DNA from 3 places in the Cobetia sp. MB87 genome. Region 3 is predicted to be linked to each of the others. Evidence: predicted binding sites of a transcription regulator. Region 3 holds the regulator's gene; each other region holds the start of a gene.

The links. The regulator FNR, encoded in region 3, switches genes on or off when oxygen is low (the NO sensors DNR and NnrR bind a similar motif). The targets are predictions, from matches to a motif close to TTGATNTANATCAA.
Region 1: a site for FNR is predicted at 3,488-3,501, ahead of clpB (ATP-dependent chaperone ClpB). Genes of this name have one in related genera too.
Region 2: a site for FNR is predicted at 2,400-2,413, ahead of adhP (alcohol dehydrogenase AdhP). Genes of this name have one in related genera too.

Annotation. Positions count from the first base shown of each region.
Region 1 covers NZ_VFBC01000011.1:99,003-105,533, reverse strand. The annotation lists gene CDPAHKCJ_RS12725 (acetolactate synthase 3 large subunit) at 1-130, opposite strand, end outside; gene clpB (ATP-dependent chaperone ClpB) at 708-3,344, opposite strand; gene pgeF (peptidoglycan editing factor PgeF) at 3,666-4,442, opposite strand; gene rluD (23S rRNA pseudouridine(1911/1915/1917) synthase RluD) at 4,482-5,435, opposite strand; gene CDPAHKCJ_RS12705 (outer membrane protein assembly factor BamD) at 5,542-6,333, shown strand; gene CDPAHKCJ_RS12700 (NAD+ synthase) at 6,482-6,531, opposite strand, start outside.
Region 2 covers NZ_VFBC01000008.1:372,425-378,955, forward strand. The annotation lists gene CDPAHKCJ_RS11035 (response regulator transcription factor) at 1-416, opposite strand, end outside; gene CDPAHKCJ_RS11040 (aldehyde dehydrogenase family protein) at 781-2,301, shown strand; gene adhP (alcohol dehydrogenase AdhP) at 2,607-3,635, shown strand; gene CDPAHKCJ_RS11050 (pyridoxamine 5'-phosphate oxidase family protein) at 3,816-4,307, opposite strand; gene CDPAHKCJ_RS11055 (CreA family protein) at 4,499-4,990, opposite strand; gene CDPAHKCJ_RS11060 (DOPA 4,5-dioxygenase family protein) at 5,064-5,405, opposite strand; gene CDPAHKCJ_RS11065 (sulfite exporter TauE/SafE family protein) at 5,520-6,290, opposite strand.
Region 3 covers NZ_VFBC01000008.1:127,441-133,971, forward strand. The annotation lists gene CDPAHKCJ_RS10045 (fatty acid cis/trans isomerase) at 1-2,099, shown strand, start outside; gene fnr (fumarate/nitrate reduction transcriptional regulator Fnr) at 2,403-3,152, opposite strand; gene CDPAHKCJ_RS10055 (hypothetical protein) at 3,483-3,761, opposite strand; gene CDPAHKCJ_RS10060 (cbb3-type cytochrome c oxidase subunit II) at 3,787-4,404, opposite strand; gene CDPAHKCJ_RS10065 (cbb3-type cytochrome c oxidase subunit I) at 4,401-5,891, opposite strand; gene CDPAHKCJ_RS10070 (alpha/beta family hydrolase) at 6,213-6,531, shown strand, end outside.

The DNA.
Region 1 (6,531 bases), on a different contig from region 3:
GGACCTTGTCCTGACGGAACAGGGCGTCATAGATGTGCAGCGCCGCTCCACCGGGATAGCCGTATATATATTCCACGCCCTCGTCGTGCAGGGCGCGGGCGATCATGTCAGCGCCGGAAAGCAATTCCACTTGGTTATTCTCCCCTGGAGGTCTCGAGTGCGTCCGGCGGCAATGCGCAAGCCGGATCGAGTGCGACCTGAATGTCGCTACCGCAGAAATTGCGGCACCTGATGCCAAACCCTGGCGTCTGCGGCCCGGTTAGGGCCTGCACTCTTGTCGCATCGGTTGGATGCGGTCGGGGCTGATGGCCGGTCGGTACGGTTGGCGCACCCGGACCGGCGTATCCTTTGACAGGCGGACAGCGACTCAGCGTCTGTCCTTCACGCGGCGCTTCGAGGGTCGCCCGAATGGCCGCGCCCGCAATCAGGAATGGTCAAGAGTCCAACAGCCGCAAGGGGCTGTCAACTCAACCTTACGCCAGTGTGCGCCGCCTGCGCCAAATGCCACACCGATAACAATGAATCAGGCCATAAGCGTGCGTGAAACCTCACCAATGGCAATAAATTCGCAATTTTCTGCTTCGTGAATTTCAGCCTGCCTCACCCCGGGTTGTCATTTTGCGCCCGGACGGCAGACACGAAAACGCCCCACCGCAAGCGGAAGACAGACTTCCGTCACGGTGGGGCGTCACTCACGGGTGCGCGATTCAGCGCGTGAAGGTCAGTTCTCCGCCCTCTTCGCCGACCTGGATCACGTCACCGGGCACGAATTCACCGCCCAGCAGCGCCTGGGCCAGCGGGTTCTCGATACGGCTCTGGATGGCGCGCTTGAGCGGACGCGCACCGTAGACCGGATCGAAGCCTGCCTTGGCCAGCAGCGCCATCGCGGCATCGGTGATCTCGAAGCCGAGATCGCGATCGGCCAGACGCGCCTTGAGCCGCTCGAGCTGAATGCCGGCGATGGAGGCGATCTGCGCCTGTCCCAAGGCGTGGAACACGACCACTTCATCGATGCGGTTGATCAGCTCCGGGCGGAAGTGATTGCCGACGACTTCCATGACTGCCGTCTTCATGTCGTCGTACTGGAAGGCCGCCTTGCGATCGACACTCTCTTGCGTGTCTTCCTCGTCCGCGAGCTCGCCATTGAGGCCACTCATGCGCTGGATCATTTCCGACCCCAGGTTGGAGGTCATCACGATCACGGTATTGCGGAAGTCGACGGTGCGCCCCTGGCCATCGGTCAGACGGCCATCTTCCAGCACCTGCAGCAGGATGTTGAAGACATCCGGATGCGCCTTCTCGACCTCGTCGAGCAGCAGCACGGAGTACGGCTTGCGGCGCACGGCCTCAGTCAGATAGCCGCCCTCTTCATAGCCGACATAGCCGGGAGGCGCGCCGATCAGGCGAGCCACGGAGTGCTTCTCCATGAACTCGGACATGTCGATGCGCACCATCGCCTCTTCGGTATCGAACAGGAAGTTGGCCAGCGACTTGCAGAGCTCCGTCTTGCCGACCCCGGTCGGGCCGAGGAACAGGAAGGAGCCGTTGGGACGGTTCGGGTCCGACAGCCCCGCGCGTGAGCGCCGCACCGCATTGGATACCGCGATCACCGCCTCGTCCTGGCCGATCACCTTCTCGTGCAGCGCCTCTTCCATGCGCAGCAGCTTGTCACGCTCGCCCTCGAGCATCTTGGCGACCGGAATACCGGTCCAGCGCGAGACGACCTCGGCAATCTCCTCCTCGGTGACATTGGAGCGCAGCAGCACGTGGGCGGAGGTATCCGCCTCGCCTTCGCCGGCTTCGCTGATCTGCTTCTCGAGCCCCGGAATCACGCCGTACTGCAGTTCCGACATGCGGCTGAGGTCGCCGGCACGCCGCGCCTGCTCCAGATCGATACGTGCCTGTTCCAGCTCGGCCTTGAACTGGGCCGCGCCCTGGATGCTGGACTTTTCGGCCTTCCAGACTTCATCGAGGTCGGCGTATTCCCGCTCCAGCTCCGAGATCTGGTCCTCAAGCGCGCCGAGACGCTTGAGCGCCGCCTCATCGGTCTCCTTCTTGAGCGCCTCACGCTCCATCTTGAGCTGGATCAGGCGGCGGTCGAGACGGTCCATCTCCTCCGGCTTGGAATCCAGCTCCATGCGGATGCGTGACGCGGCCTCATCGATCAGGTCGATCGCCTTGTCCGGCAGCTGGCGGTCCGTGATGTAACGCGAGGACAGCCGTGCGGCGGCGATGATGGCACTGTCGGTGATGTCGACACCGTGGTGCACCTCGTAGCGCTCCTTCAGGCCACGCAGGATGGCGATGGTGTCTTCCTCGCTGGGCTGGTCGACCTGCACCTTCTGGAAGCGGCGCTCCAGCGCGGCGTCCTTCTCGATGTACTGACGATACTCATCAAGGGTTGTGGCACCGACACAGTGCAGCTCGCCACGCGCCAGTGCCGGCTTGAGCATGTTGCCGGCATCCATCGCGCCTTCGGCCTTGCCCGCGCCGACCATGGTGTGCAGCTCGTCGATGAACAGGATGACCTGGCCTTCTTCCTGCGCCAGCTCCTTGAGGACGGACTTGAGACGCTCCTCGAATTCGCCGCGGAACTTGGCCCCTGCCAGCAGCGAGCCCATGTCGAGAGACAGCACGCGCTTGTTCTTGAGGCCTTCCGGCACCTCGCCATTGACGATACGGCTGGCCAGCCCCTCGACGATGGCGGTCTTGCCCACGCCGGGCTCACCGATCAGCACCGGGTTGTTCTTGGTGCGACGCTGAAGGACCTGGATCGTGCGGCGAATTTCCTCGTCACGCCCGATCACCGGGTCGAGCTTGCCATCCCGCGCGCGCTCGGTGAGATCCAGCGTGTATTTGTTGAGCGCTTCACGATTGTTCTCGGCATCGGCGTCGCCCACGGCTTCGCCACCACGCAGTGCATCAATGGCGGAGGTCAGTGCGGGCTTCTTGATGCCCGATGAGGTGAACAGCTTGCCCAGATCACCACCCAGCTCCAGCGCGGCCAGCAGCGCGAGCTCAGAGGCGATGTATTGATCGCCGCGCTTCTGCGCTTCACGATCGGCCAGATTCAGAAGCTTGCCGAGGGCCTGCGAGGGCGCGACATTGCCATCGAACTGGGACACGGTCGGCAGATCATCCAGCTGACGCTTGAGGCCACTCATCAGGCTGGTGGCATCGCCGCCCGCCTTGTTGACCAGTGCCTTGAGACCGCCATCGCGGTCTTCCAGCAGTGCCAGTAGCAGATGCTGCGGGTGAATTTCATTGTGGCCTCGCCCGACGGCGAGCGACTGGGCATCCGCCAGAGCGTTCTGCAGCTTGCTGGTGAGTTTGTCGATGCGCATGGTGCCTTCTCCTGAGAGTCATGGCGGTACTCCTTTTCTCAGGAGCTTCGCCTGTAACATTTCGTATCTGACTCTCAAGATGGGGGCTGGCGCACGGCTTTCAAGGCAGGATTCGCCGCGCTGCAGCATGGTGTGACATTTGCCTGATCCAGGTCAGATTCCCGCCGCCACGATGACGACCCGCCGGCCATCATCTTTGCCACATGCAGAAACGCCCCGCCAACCTGAGACATCAGGTCAACGGGGCGTTTGTGGGTACTGCATGTCGAGCTTGCGGAATGCGCTGACCCAATTCCTGATCAGAGATTCCTGATCAGCGCCTCAGCGCAGCCAGATCACCGTGGCGAGGCGTCCGGTCACGCCATCGTCACGCCGGTGTGAATAGAAGCGGGATTCCGAGGCGGTACAGAAGTGGCCGCCACTGACATGACCGACTCCGGCACGCTCGAGACGCAGGCGTGCCAGCTTGTAGAGATCCCCCATGTAGTGACCGAGCCGGTAGGGGCTGGCCTCGAAGGCATCATCGGCCTCGGGCAGATCCGCGATGAAGGCATCACGCACCTCGGGGCCTACCTCGAACTGGGCATTGGAGATCGCCGGGCCCAGCCAGGCCATCAGCTCGCCGGGGTCATCACCAAGACGCTCGATGGTGGCTTCCAGCACGCCTTCGACCAGCCCGCGCCAACCCGCATGCGCCACGCCGACACGCGTGCCCTGCCGATCACAGAACAGCACCGGCAGGCAGTCCGCCGTCATCACCACACAGGCCTGCCCGGTGCCGGTACTGATGCAGGCATCCGCCCGTGGCGGAGTATCCGGCCGGCCCTCGGCGTGGCAGACATCGAAGGCATCTACCACCTGAGTGCCGTGCACCTGGTCCAGCCACGCCAGCGGACGGCCGTCATCGACTTCCGCGGCGAGCAGCTCGCGCACCTGCGCCACCATCGCCGGGTCATCGCCGACATGCAGCGCCGGATTGAAGCCGGCATACGGCCCCTGACTGGGGCCGCTCTCACGCGTGGTCACGAAGGCCTGCACCGGGCTCGGCGCGGGCCAGTCCGGCAGTATCAGGGTCGGGCGTAGACTCTCGTCGTGCATAACCTCTCCTTGTGCGGCGTGTCGCGCGAGCCTGCCGCCTCAGCGAGCGATGTCTTCCTTGAGATAGTCGATCAACACCAGCATGTCGCCCGGCATCTCGGCGCGGAATTCGACTTCCTTGCCCGTGATCGGGTGGATGAAGGCGAGACGGCGGGCATGCAGTGCCTGACGCGGGAACTGACGCAGCAGCTCCTTGAGCGGGTCACTGGCCCCCGGCGGCAGCTTCAGACGCCCGCCGTAGACCGGGTCTCCGACCAGCGGATAGCGCTGGTGTGCCATGTGCACGCGAATCTGGTGGGTACGCCCGGTTTCCAGCTTGCAGCGGATATGGGTGTGCCCCCGGAAACGCTCGACCACGCGGAAATGCGTGATCGCCGGCTTGCCGCTGTGGGTGACGGCCTGACGCTTGCGGTCCTTGGGGTGACGCCCGATGGGCGCATCCACGGTGGCACCGGAGGTCAGCACGCCCGTGACGACGGCATCGTACTCGCGTGACACGGTACGGGCCTGCAGCTGCTCGACCAGGTCCGCCTGGGCGGTCAATGACTTGGCCACCACCATCAGTCCGCTGGTGTCCTTGTCGAGACGATGCACGATACCGGCACGCGGCATCATGGAATTGCCCGGGCAATGATGCAGGATGGCGTTGAGCAGCGTGCCATCATGGTTACCCGCGCCCGGGTGCACGACCATGCCGTGCTCCTTGTTGATGACCAGCACGTCGTCATCTTCATAGACGATCTCGAGCTCGATATCTTCCGGCTCGTGGCTGACTTCTTCTTCCAGCTCGGCGGTCAGGGCCAGACGTTCACCGCCATAGACCTTCTCGCGGGGTTTGACGGCGGCACCGTCGAGGGTCAGCGCACCGGTCTTGATCCAGTGCTTGAGACGCTCGCGGGAATAGTCGGAGAAGATCTCGGCGCAGGCCTGATCAAGGCGCATGCCAATCATCGCCTCCGGGATCCGCTCTTCGCGGTTGATGGTGTCTGCCATATTGCTCTCTGAGGCCGTTTCGCACGAAAGGGCCTTTGCTTTATAGTGAGTGCGGATCGGCGGATTCTAGCATGCCCGCCATGGATTGCCCGAGATGAGGAAACCGATGCGCGCCCTTCCCTTGACTGCCCTCGCCCTGGCCAGCACCTTGCTGGCTGGCTGTGCGTCCAACGAGCCGGCACCGGATCTTCAGGAGCAGGACCTGTATCGTCAGGCCCAGGTTTCCCTGGATACCAGCCGCTTCAACTCCGCTGTGCAACAACTTGAAGCCCTGGATACTCGCTTCCCGTTCGGCAGCTACGCCGAACAGTCGCAGCTGGAGCTGATCTACGCCTATTACCAGGTCGACAACTGGGAGGCGGCACGTGCCGCGGCCAGCCGTTTCATTCGCCTGCACCCCGATCACCCGCAGGTCGATTATGCCTACTACATGCGTGGACTGGCAGCGTACAGCGCGGGTCGTTTCAGCCTGGAATCCCTCGATCTGATCGATATTTCCAAGCGTGACCTGGGCGCGACACGCGATGCCTACGTCGACTTCGGTGAGCTGGTGCGTCGCTTCCCCAACAGCACCTACGCGGCAGATTCCCGTCAGCGCATCATCTATCTGCGCAACGTACTGGCGCGCGGCGAGCTGCAGACTGCCGATTTCTACCTGCGCAAGCAGGCCTATCTGGCTGCCGTGAAGCGTGGTGAGTGGGTCATTGAGCACTACCCTAACACTCCTGCCACCCGCGATGCGCTGGCCGTGATGGTCGAGGGCTATCTGGGCCTCGGTCTGCGTGACCGTGCCAGCGAGACGCTCAAGGTGCTGATCCAGAATGATCCGGACAACGAACGTCTGGATGGCCGTACCTTCGAGCCGCGTTACGTGAAGGCTGACGACCTGACGGTCTGACGACCGGCAGTCGTCACCATCGAAAAGCCCGTGATCATCGATCACGGGCTTTTTTCGTGCTGACAGCATGGCCAGAATCGTCGGATTCAGGCGCTTTCAGCGGCTTGCGCAAAGAATCCGCAATCCCTGACACCGGACATGAATCGCCTCAATCGCCGGCCACCCAGCCATTGACGATCGGGTAGCGACGATCACGCC
Region 2 (6,531 bases), 240 kb from region 3:
GCGCGCATCAGCTGGGCAGGCACATAGACCTCCCCGGCCAGCATGCGCGCGAGGGCCTCGCGCAGGACGTCTGCCGGGCTCGACTTGGACAGATACCCCACTGCGCCCAGCGCCAGTGCCTCGAGTACCGTCTCGCGCGCCTCGTGGGCGGAGAGAATCGCCACCGGCAGCCAGTCCGCTTCCGCACGCAGGCGTGCCAGTCCTTCCAGTCCGTGGCTGTCGGGCAGGTCGAGATCCAGCAGCAGTAGATCGAGGCTATCGGCGTGTGACTCGATGAGACTGAGCGCCTGAGCGAGGCTGGCGGCCTGCAGCAGCTCGTATTCTGGCGTAGAGCCGTCAGCGACGGCCAGATTCAGGGTGCGACTGATGGCATCACGGAACAGCGGATGGTCATCCGCGATCAGCAGACGGTGCATGGAGGCTCCTGGCCGGTGGCGGGCGATATCCTGAGCATAACGTCATGGCATGGTGTCGTGCCTTGCGGCCTTCGCGGTATGGCCGGTCTTTCCTGTCCCCATCTGTCTGCCTTTTCCATCTCTCTTGCCTGCCGGGTTTCTCCCTTTTCTCCTCCCAAGGGATGAGACGATTTCCGCCCATGGGCGCATGTCGGGATCGGCGTGAGTGAACAAGACTGTAAGAGTCGTCTGATCAAGCAGTCATTGATGCAGTCATTGACGGTCAGGCGATGGACAGGAGCGCCACCTCCTGTTCAGGGCACCGACAACAACAGGTCGTCGATCACGAACGCCACTCGTGAATCCGACCCCACAGGAGTTCGCCATGATCTACGCCTCTCCGGGCAGCGCCGATGCGCTGGTCACGTTCAAGGACATCTACGGCAACTATATCGGCGGTCGCTTCGTCGAGCCGGTCAAGGGGGAATATTTCGACAACGTCAGCCCAGTGACGGGCGAGGTGTTCTGCCGTATCCCGCGCTCGAGTGCGGAAGACATCGATCTCGCGCTGGACGCCGCCCACAAGGCAGCCCCCGCCTGGGGCAAGACCTCGGTGCAGGAGCGCTCCAACATCCTGCTCAGGATCGCGGATCGCATCGAGCAGAACCTCGAGATGCTGGCGGTCGCGGAGACCTGGGACAACGGCAAGGCGGTGCGCGAGACGCTGAACGCCGATATCCCGCTGGCGGCGGATCACTTTCGCTACTTCGCCGGTTGCCTGCGCTCCCAGGAAGGCACCGCGGCGGACATCGATGCCAATACCGTCTCCTATCACTTCCACGAGCCGCTGGGCGTGGTGGGGCAGATCATCCCGTGGAATTTCCCGATCCTGATGGCGGCCTGGAAGCTGGGCCCGGCGCTGGCGGCCGGCAACTGCGTGGTGCTCAAGCCGGCGGAGCAGACCCCAGCCTCGATTCTGGTGCTGGCGGAGCTGATCAATGACCTGCTGCCGGCAGGGGTGCTCAACATCGTCAATGGCTACGGCGCCGAGGCCGGTCAGGCACTGGCGACCAGCAAGCGCATCGCCAAGATCGCCTTCACCGGCTCCACTCCCGTGGGATCGCACATCCTCAAGTGCGCGGCGGAAACCATCATCCCCTCCACGGTAGAGCTGGGCGGCAAGTCGCCCAACATCTACTTCGCCGACATCATGAATGCCGAACCCGAGTTCATCGACAAGGCCGCCGAAGGCCTGGTGCTGGCGTTCTTCAATCAGGGCGAGGTGTGCACCTGTCCGTCACGCGCCCTGATCCAGGAAAGCATCTACGACGACTTCATGGCCCGGGTGATGGAGCGCGTGAAGACCATCAAGCGCGGCAACCCGCTGGACACCGACGTACAGGTCGGCGCCCAGGCTTCCCGCGAGCAGTTCGACAAGATCATGTCCTACATGGATGTCGCCCGCGAGGAAGGCGCCGAGGTGCTCACCGGCGGCAGCAGCGAGCAGCTGGAGAACGAGCTGGCCAACGGCTATTACATCCAGCCGACTTTGCTCAAGGGCAACAACGCCATGCGTGTCTTCCAGGAGGAGATCTTCGGGCCGGTGGTCGCCGTCACCACCTTCCGTGACGAGGCCGAGGCGCTGGCCATCGCCAATGACACCGAATTCGGTCTCGGCGCCGGTGTCTGGAGCCGCGACATGAACGTCGCCTTTCGCATGGGCCGTGGCATCCAGGCCGGTCGCGTGTGGACCAATTGCTACCACCAGTATCCCGCCCATGCCGCCTTCGGTGGCTACAAGAAATCCGGTGTCGGTCGCGAGACCCACAAGATGGCACTGGAGCACTACCAGCAGACCAAGAACCTGCTGGTCAGCTACGACATCAATCCGCTCGGCTTCTTCTAGGCCTGTCAGGCAGTGCCGCCGGAGCTGGCGGCGCTGAACCCACCACTCGCATCGTCTTCTTGACACATGACCTCAATGCCCGCGCCAGATCCGATTGCTTGATCTGGCGCAGGGCAGGGAGCGCTGCGTCTGGTTTCAATGGAGAGGCAATCCCCTGGGGCACGAGCACGACCTCTCGCTCACGCCCGGGCAGTAACGTTCTCTCTGCCTGATCTCTGGCTCGCCTTTCCAAGGTTCGTCTTTCGACAATGAATTCGTCTTTCGACATCGAATTCGTCATTTTGACAATGAATGAGGAGTCCATCATGGATAGCAGCATGAAAGCCGCCGTGGTACGTGAATTCGGTGCACCGCTGGTGATCGAGGAAGTCACGGTGCCGCGCCCGGGGCGTGGCGAGATTCTGGTCGAGGTCGCCGCCTCCGGGGTCTGTCATACCGACCTGCACGCCGCGCATGGCGACTGGCCGGTGAAACCCAACCCGCCGTTCATTCCCGGCCATGAGGGCGTCGGCACCATCGCGGCGGTGGGCGAGGGTGTGACCCACGTCAAGGAAGGCGACCGGGTCGGGGTGCCCTGGCTCTACTCGGCCTGCGGCCACTGCGAGCATTGCCTGGGGGGTTGGGAGACGCTGTGCGAGAGCCAGCAGAATACCGGCTACTCGGTGAATGGCGGCTTTGCCCAGTTCACGCTGGCGGACGCCGGCTATGTCGGCCGACTGCCGGACAGCGTGGGCTTCGTGGAGATCGCGCCGGTGCTGTGTGCCGGGGTCACGGTCTACAAGGGCCTCAAGATGACCGACACCCGTCCCGGTCAGTGGGTGGTGATCTCGGGCATCGGCGGCCTGGGCCACATGGCGGTGCAGTATGCGCGCGCCATGGGGCTGAACGTGGCGGCGGTGGATGTGGATGATGCCAAGCTGGATCTGGCCCGCCGTCTGGGCGCGACCGTGACCGTCAATGCCATGAAGGAAGATCCGGCAGCCGTCATCAAGCGCGAGATCGGCGGCGCGCACGGCGCGCTGGTGACGGCGGTATCACCGAAGGCCTTCGATCAGGCCCAGAACATGCTGCGCCGTGGTGGCACCCTGGTGCTCAACGGCCTGCCGCCGGGTGACTTCCCGCTGCCGATCTTCTCCACCGTGCTCAATGGCATCACGGTACGTGGCTCCATCGTCGGCACGCGTCAGGACCTGCAGGAGGCGCTGGACTTCGCCGCGGAAGGCAAGGTCGCGGCCACCGTGCAGACCGGCAGGCTAGAGGACATCAACGACATCTTCGGACGCATGATCGACGGCAAGATCGAGGGGCGCATCGTGCTCGACATGAAGGCCTGAGGCGTTCGCTGTCCTGAACTTGAACCTTCTCCACCGACGGCAGATCTTCGGGAATCGGCAGGACTCTAGACACGACAACGCCAGCCCTCGGGCTGGCGTTGTCGTATCTGGCATGGCCGTGTGCGTGAAGCGTCACGCGGGCACTTCGAAGAGCTCTCCATGACGAGCTCGGGCTTCTGTTCATACCGTGCCGAATTTCTCGTTCTCGCCCATGTCCGGGGTGTGGTCCTTGTCGAGGTTGGCGCGCGCAATCTCATAGAGTTGATACGCCTTGCTCTCCTTGGCCTTCCAGTGTTCGCCGGATTGCACCTTGATCTCCAGCAGGGTGACATCGGGGTCATCCTTGCCTTCCGGGAACCAGGCGGCCACGAACGGATTCCAGAACTTGTCGATCAGGCCCTGATCGCGGTGCAGGTTGGCATGACCGCTCAGCGACACGTAGACGCCATCATCCTGATCGGAAAAGCTCAGGCAGACCTCGCTGTCCTTCTTCGCTTCAAACACCTTCTCTGCGCTGGCACGGGTGAAGAACCACAGGGTGCCATCGTAGTCATCCTGCACCAGATGCATCGGGCGGGCATGTGGCATGCCGTCGCCTTGCGTCACCAACATGCCGACCTTCACATCTTTGATCAGCTTCCAGATCTTCTGCTTGTGCTCCGGGCTCGACATCGTGTGTCACTCCTTTGCGTCATGCGAATGAAAATCCGACTGGCTAGCCGTTGATCAAGACCTTGGAGTGATACTCCACAACTTCAAGGGATGATGGTGAAGCTTTCGCTTGATGAGTCAGGGCTTGTTGAGTCAGTGCTTGATGAATCAGCGCTTGATCAATCGGGGCTTGATTCAGGCGCCCGGGCGGCTCACTGCGCTGCCGGTGCCTGCCAGGCGTCGCTGCCCCACAGCGGCACGCTGCTCAGCGCATGCTTGAAGCTGCCGCTGGTTTCCTTGGTGCTGTAGGCGATGTAGAGCAGGCTCTGGGAGTCGCGATCCAGAATGCGCCGGATCTTGAGGCTCTTGAGCAGCACGCTCTTGGACTTGCGATAGACCTCCTCGCCACTCTTGGAGGTGTCGATGTCGGCGATCATCTCCGCCGTGATCGGGCCGGTCTGGCGGCAGGCGATGCTCATGTCGGAGGGATCGGAGAAGTCGAGGTCCGCCTCGATGTTGCTCAGGTGGCAGGTCACGCCCGGCACCTTGGGGTCGATCAGGCTCTCGATCTTGATGTCCTTGGTGGTGAACAGGCCAAGCGAGACATCCCCGACCTCGTTGTCATCACAGCCGGCCAGCAGCAGGCCTGAGGCCATCACACCCAGCAGGGCAGCACGAGGGGATAGGCGACGCAGTCGAGTCATGGGGTCATCCTTGAGTCAGTGGGTAAGGCGAAGGCGGCAAGGCGATAATAGCGTGTCAGGCGACGTCCGGGCGTCAATCCTTGTTGAAGGCTGCCAGATTCAGCGTATGCGAGTTGCCCAGCCACATCACGCCCTGGGTGTGATCGAAAAGGTCATCGCCGGTGCCGACATGAACGAAGATATCCAGTGAGCCGCGATTGAGCGCCAGCCACGGGATGATGCGGCCGAAGTCTTCCGGGGCAAATGACAGCTGGCAGCTCCACAGTGGGTGCGGGCCCACTTGCTTCTCATGGAAGCGACCGAGCCGCAGCGGAAACTGCCGTTCGGCCTGGTCCGCCAGCTCGCGAGCGGCGGCCAACCCCTGCTCATCGGCGTAGTAGAGATGGGCGTGGTAGTAGCTGATGCGGCTTGTCATGGCGTTGTCTCGATCGTTCTCAAGGGGGCTCCAGCGCTCGGCCTCAAGGGTCGTGGCGGGAGTTTTCGAAGGCTGGCGGCAGTGGTCGTCAGGGTGTGATGAGCCTTGCGGTTCCTAGCCCCAGGCCTTGTAGATCAGCTGCACGCCCACCAGCGCCATCGCGAGGATGATCAGACGGAAGAACAGCGTCTCGTTGACGCGGGATTGCAGCCACAGGCCGCTTCTGACACCTGCCCAGGCCACCGGCACCAGCAGCAGCGAGGTGGAGAGGCTGGTGAGGTTGATCTCGCCCAGCGCCACGTAAGGGCCCAGTTTCATCAGGTTCATTCCCGCGAAGATGATCACCGTGGTGGCGATGAAGGTCTCCTTGGGGTGCTGGCGCGGAATCATGTACAGGTTGTAGGGCGGGGCGCCGGCGTGAGCGAAGAAGCTGGTGAAACCGGCGGTGGCCCCGGCAGGAACGGCCAGCCAGCGCGGCAGCGGCTTCCTGGCTGTCGGTTTGAACAGCATATAGGCGGCGAACAGCAGCGAAATGACGCCCAGCAGGCCGCGAATCATGTTCTCGTCTAGCTCGTCGAACAGCACCACGCCCACCGCGATGCCGATGGCGGCGCTGGGCAGGATGATGCGCACCTCCGACCACAGCTGCTTGCCCCACCAGGCACGGGCACTGAGAAAGTCCATCACGATCAGCAGCGGCAGCAGGATACCGGCGGCTTCCAGCGGCCCGATGGCCAGCGCCATCAGCGGGACCGAGAGTGACCCGAACCCGCCGGCGAAGCCGCCCTTGGAGATGCCGGTCAGGTAAGTGGAGAAGATGATCGCGCTCCATGCCAGCGCGGAGTAATCAGGCAGTGTCAGCAGGGAGTCGAGAAGATCGGTCACGGGCAACTCTTGTCAGTGGCAGTCAGGACATGACGGGGTCAGGTGTCGTCACACCCTCGGCATCATGCCATTGTTGAACAAATCCGGCCGGTCTTCATCCCGACACGCTGCAATGAAGTCTTTCCCTTGGCGCACCAATGCGCTAAAAGGCGCATGTCGCACAGTGTTTTCTTTCGAGACACTGGGTGGGCAGCCCGGTCTGGCAGGCGTTGTCGCAATGCCTGTCGCTCGTTGGTCGAAC
Region 3 (6,531 bases):
TCAATGAGCGCTTCGACTCTCCGGCCGCCAATCTGGAGGGCAGTGTGCTGTTCCGTGCGCTCAGTCAGAAGCGCAAGGCACCGCTGCCGGTGACGGAAGACGGCCTGCTGCCGGAAGACCGCTTCGACTTGTCGCTCAATCGCAGTCAGGTGTGTGCCCCTGTCGAGGGCTACGACAAGTTTGCCGAAGACCATCCTGGCTGGGGCATGCCCTACGCCTTGCCACAGGTCAGCGATGACGAGCATCGCACGCTGGTGAACTGGCTGGCCAAGGGTGGCGAGATGACGGGCCCGGCGCCGCTGCCCCAGGCACTGATTCCGCACATCGAGCAGGCCGAGCGCTTCTTCAATGGCGACAGCCTCAAGCAACGCCTGATGAATCGCTATATCTACGAGCACCTCTTCCTGAGCCACGTGTATTTCCCGGGCATCAAGGGCGCGGATGGACGGCCCATCTTCTTCAAGCTGGTGCGTTCCAGTACCCCGCCGGGCGAGCCGATCAAGCGCATCTCCACGCGTCGCCCCTACGATGCCCCCTACGCCTCCTACACCGCCGATGAGCGCGCGAGCATGCCCCACGATGACGCCGGGCGCCCGCGGGTCTATTACCGTCTGTGGCAGGAGCGCGCGACGATCCTGGCCAAGAATCATCTGCCCTATGCGCTCAACGATGCTCGCTTCAAGCGCTGGCGGGCGCTGTTTCTGACGCCGGATTACCCGGTGGATGACCTGCCGGATTACGACCTCAAGACGGCCTCGAATCCTTTTCTGACCTTCGAGGCCATTCCCGCCGAGTCACGCTATCGCTTCATGCTCGATGAGTCGCAGAACACCATCATGGGCTTCATCAAGGGGCCGGTCTGTCGCGGGCAGGTCGCGGTGGATGTGATCAATGATCACTTCTGGGTCGGCTTCACTGACCCGAAGATGTTCAGTCACCCGGAAGTGGAGCGCACCCTGGCCGAGGAAGGGGAGAATCTCAGCCTGCCCGCCGAGCAGAGCAGCAATGCGTTGCCGATCAGCTCCTGGGTCAAGTTCGAGAGCAAGCAGACCGCCTATCTCAAGGCCAAGCAGCGGCTGATGTCACAGGCCTATCTCGATGGTGACCTGCGCCTGGATACGCGCGTGATGTGGGACGGTAGCGGCTGGGCCGACGGCCCCGGCCAGGGGCGCAACCCCAACGCGGCGCTGACCATCTATCGTCACTTCGACAATGCCGCGGTGATGAAGGGACTGGTCGGCGGCGTGCCCAAGACGGGCTGGATCATCGATTACCCGATGCTGGAGCGTATCCACTACCTGCTGGTCGCCGGCTTCGATGTCTACGGCAATCTCGGGCATCAGCTGGTCACTCGTCTATACATGGACTTCCTGCGCATGGAGGGCGAGAACAACCTGCTGGTGCTGTTGCCAGCAGGCGAGCGCAAGGCGGTGCATGACAGCTGGTATCGCGACGTGAGCCCGGGTCTTGGGGGGCTGCTGTTCAAGAAGCCGCCGCAGTTCGATGCACCAAGTGGCATCGTCTGGACGCCGCAGGAGCTGTCATCGCCGGACCAGGCTCGCCTTGGCCTGATGCGGCGCATGCAAGAGCGTCTCGCGCCGGAACTCGGTCATGAGCGCAGTCTGAGCAATGTCGAGAATGATCATGTGCGACATGAGCTGCAGGCCCTCGCTGCGGTGCGGGGAGTCTCGGCCAGCCTGATGCCGGAGGTGACGATCGTCGCGCTGGAGGATGGTAGTGATGACTCGCCACGCCTTTACAGCGTGCTGCGCAATTCCGCCCACGCCAACATCACCAGTCTGTTCGATGAGGAGGAAAATCGCCGTCCTGAAGAGGACACTCTCGATGTCTTGCGGGGGGTGGCGGGCGATTACCCGAATGCCTTCTGGCGCCTGACGCCTGAGACCCTGACGGGGCTGGCAGAGCGGGTGGCGTCACTCGAGAACGAAGAGGACTATCGCGCCCTGCAGGCCGATATCGGGGTGCGCCGGACTGATCCGCGCTTCTGGGAGTTCTCCGACAGCGTACTGCGCACCAACTATGCTGATCGCCCTGTCGAAGCGGGCCTGCTGGACTATAACCGCCTCGAGAACCGCTGATCACCAGCGAAGCTTGAGCGGCCGAGACAAACCCTGTTGTCAGAACTGTCAGAACTGTCAGGACTGTCAGGACTGTCAGGACTGTCAGGACTGTCAGGACTGTCAGGACTGTCAGGACTGTCAGGACTGTCAGGACTGTCAGGGTTGTCATGACTGACACGACGACTGACGGCTGGCCTGTCAGTTGGAAGCCCGCCACGCACATTGCGCGGCGGGCTTCTATCCTTGCGTAGCGCCTAAATGGCGCACTGGCAGTCGATCAGCGCCGCGCCGCGCTGCGTGGTGTGCTGCCAGCAGGCGTCATCAGCGACCGCCCTGACACTCGCCTTCGGCCAGTTCGATCAGGCCATCCAGATGCAGGATATGCACCTCGCGGGCACGAATGTCGACCAGCCCCTGGGCCTGGAAGCGAGTCAGGATGCGGCTGATGGTTTCGACGGCCAGCCCCAGATAGTTGCCGATATCGGCACGTGCCATCGAGAGGCGGAAGCTGTACGGCGAATAGCCACGGCGACGGAAGCGCTGTGACAGGTTGACCAGGAAGCTCGCCAGTCGCTCATCGGCTGTCTTGCGCGACAGCAGCATCATCATGCGGCGATCTTCGTGCAGCTCCTTGCTCAGGCTCTTGAACAGTTGGGTTCTCAGCTCCGGCATCTGCTCCGAGAGTGCATTGAGGCGGTCGAAGGGAATCTCGCAGACGGTGGTGGTCTCCAGCGCCACGGCGGTGCCGGGATAGCAATTGCTGTCGATGGCATCGAGCCCTGCCAGCTCGCTGGGCAGGTAGAAGCCGGTCAGCTGCTCCATGCCGCTGTTTTCATTGGTGATCTGCTTGAGGCTTCCGGAGCGCACCGTGAAGACGCAATCGAAGGCATCGCCCTGGGTGAAGAGCACTTCCCCTTTTCTGAGTGGCGCGCGACGGCGGATGATGGCGTCAAACTGGTCGATATCTTCCATGTTCAGTGCCAGTGGCAGGCACAGTGAACTCAGCGAACAGGTCTGGCAGCGTGCTTCATGGGCGCGCAAGCGGTGTGATGCCTGTGCATTGGCCGTCATGGTGACTCTCCTGAGGAATGTCACCGCTACTCCTGGGGCAGGGCAGCGGGAGGGGTCTATCGGGCACGACGAATGGTGGGGCGGGGCCTTGTCGCCCGCCGCTACCCTGCTCAGCCGAAGTGACTCGAGCGGCCAGAGTCTGAACGCTCATCGGCTGGCGCAGTGCAATTTCGTGGCACCATAATATTAGATTTTATTAATTCATTATCCTGCCCAACCCGTGGGCGTTGCAAGGTGTGTGAACTTTAGGCCTGGTTGGCCCAGCATGGCCATACCGCGACGTCCTGCCTCAGCCGGAGGCGTGAGTCAGCAATACTGGGCCAACAGTGCTTAGCCAGCAGCGCCGAGTAGCAGTATCAGCGCGGCGGCCAGCGTCGCCAGTGCCAGCATGCCCCAGGCGCGTGGCGCTGGTGTGGCAGGCTGACGTACACCATTGATGCGATGTTCTTGCATGGGGCCATCGCCTTCGCGCTCGTCGTTGTCACCGCTGGCTGCGCGCGAAAGGCTGCCCAGTGCCAGCATGGCGAACAGCACCAGGCTGCCCAGCGTGAGGGCCAGCACCCAGAGATTCCAGAACAGGGGTAGTCCAGTTGCCTCCAGTAGATTCATGTCGTGTCTCCTGAGCGGTGTCCTGTCATGGGCTACGGCTGGCGATGCCGTTCGCGGGGGCGGCCTGCTGCAGATAGGCGAGCAGCGCCGTGATCTCGGCAGTGCCACGCACGTCATTGGGGGCGGCGAGAATCTCGTCTTCCGCGTAGGGCACGCCCAGGCCTTGCAGGGCTCGCATGCGAGCCGCGATGCCTTCGCCGCTCAACACCCGTTCGAACAGCCACGGGTAGGCGGGCATCGCTGAGCCCGGCACCTGACTGCGCGGGTCATGCAGGTGCAGGCGCTGCCAGGCATCGTCATGCTGCGCAGGCAGCTGGCTAAGATCCGTCCCCCGGCGCTCGGCGCCCCACAGCGAAGGGCGGCCGTAGTAGCGCTCCCGGGCGGTCGTCGCATCGCCGTGGCGCGCCGTATCGCCAGTCAGATCGCGCACCATGCGTGTATGGCACTGCTGACAGCCCTCGCGTTGGTAGATGCGCTGACCCTCCAGCGCCAGGGCGCTCAGCGGTCTGAGATCTTCAGGCGCGCTGGCGAGACTGGGGTGAGCCCCGAGCGGTACCAGCTGGGCGAGGGCGCCGAGGCTCATGGTGAGCAGACATAGTGCCGTCATCAGGCCGGCGTGACGTTCGAGCAGGACATGTCTCATGCGTAGTGCCCTCCCGAGGATGTGGCAGGGGGCGTGGTAGAGGGGGGCGCAGAGGGCGTGGCAGGTTCTGATGATGCCTTCCGCGAGCCGGAATTGGGGAGCCGGCGCTCATGAGCGGCTTGCCGTTCGCTCTTGTGATCAGCCAGGGTGCGCGTCACGTTGAGAAGCATCAGTAGCATGCCGAGCGCCCAGCAGGCGAGCCCACCCAGCGAGATCATCATCGGCATGCGGGCCGCTTCCAGTACCTCGCTCAAGGTGTATAGCGGCCTGCCGTCATCTGCCAGCACATGCCACATGCTGCCTTGAAGCAGCGTGGTGGCCCAGCTGGCGGCAACGCACAGCAGGGTGCCGATGATGGCCAGCAGGGCGTGAGTCCTGAGCAGCGCAAGGGAGCGCATCGGGGGCAGCAGGTGGTAGGCCATCACGATGGCGACTGTCGCGATCACCCCCAGGCTTGCTGCCGGCGACAGACTGTTGGCGGCACTGAAGGTCAGGGCATTGAGTGTCGGCAGTGACAGCAGGCTGTATTCAAGTACCGCAAGGGCGAAGCTGACCAGAGCTACCGCCAGCAGGCCGATCAGTGGATCCCGGCGCAGTGAGTGCCAATCCTCCTTGAGTGTCATCAGGCCATTGAGGCTGAGTGCCAGCCCCGGCGCCAGCAGCAGTAGGCCCATCGCCATGCCCAGCGTCTGGCTCCAGGCCGGCAGGGGGCTCGCGAACAGCAGCGGAGCACCTCCCCATGTCACCAGCAGCACCAGCATCCAGAAGCTGGTGGTGGCCAGCCGGTGCGAGTAGAGCGGCAGCCGCGAGCGGCTCGTCACCATGTGATGGAGCAAGGCAATGAGGCCGAATGCGAACATGCCACCGGGGAGTGGCCCGGCCTGCCAGCGCTGGATTAGTGCCTCGAGGCTGCCCGTGAAGAGCGGAACCGATTCCAGCAGGCCGATCGGCACGCTGAGCGAGATCAGCACATGCTGCATCAACACCAGCATCAGGCCGGCGATGAAGTACCAGCAGGCCACCGGCAGGCGACGCAGCGTGCGTTGTTCCAGCACCGTGAAGAAGACCCACGCCACGGCCAGCCAGACGAGGGTCATCAGGAGATCGACGAGCCAGGGCGCTTCGGCCATGTACTGGCCCGAGGAGTAGCCCGCGACTATCGCCAGTGCGCCGAGCGCGACCACGGCCTGCCAGCCGAGGAAGGTGAAATGCATCAGCTTGAGCGTGAAGGGGGGCAGTGCGATATCCGCTATCGCCGTCTTGGCGTCCGTGCGTGATTCGCGTTGCCGGACACTGTGCATGGCGATGGAGTAGCCGCCGGCGATCACTGCCGAGCCGCCCAGACCGTAGAGCAGCAGGTGGTGCTGCAAGGGAGTGAGGCGGCCGTAGCTCAGCCAGGCCACTTCCGGCCCCAGTGATGGCCATAGCCAGATGAGGTTGAGCCACACCGCCAGACAGAGGCTGAGCAGGCCCCAGATGACGGCCATGCGAGCAAAATCATGGCTTACGTGATGATGATGGTTCACGCGGGGATGACAGGCCGAAGCCTCAAGAGCTGTACGCATATCACGACCTCGTCGGCAGTGGGCGAAAGCGCAGTGCTGGTGGTGACGGTGCTGGAAGCGGCGCTGCGGAAGCGGTCATGTCATCGACGCCCCTGTCAGGGCGGCAGGGCTGGCGCTGACCGATATCACGCGCGACCATGACCGACTGACAGGCCATCCCTCGCGCTGGAATGCAGCGTTTACCCCTCATCGGTTCCAGCGTTGTCTGGCGCGAGCCGTACGAGATCAACAGGAGAATTTCGCTTGCCCGCCGTCACTTCATCATCGGACGAAGATGCCATTGCGTCCAATACGGCTGAGGTCCCCAGCCCTTACGCCGAGGAAGGCTTTCGTGTCGCCAGCCTGGCCGATGTCGCCTCGGAGCTTGCTGCTCGCCAGACCATGTCCCACGACGCGCTGGCCGCGCGAGGGCCGTGGCGAGGCTGGTTGGCGGAACTGGGGCCGCTTGAGATCCATGGACGACCGGGGCGTGCCCTGCTGTTGCATGCGCATGGTGCCGGCGCCGGGCGTGAGACCGACTTCCATCAACAGTTCGGCGCTGCCTGCCTGATGCAGGACATGG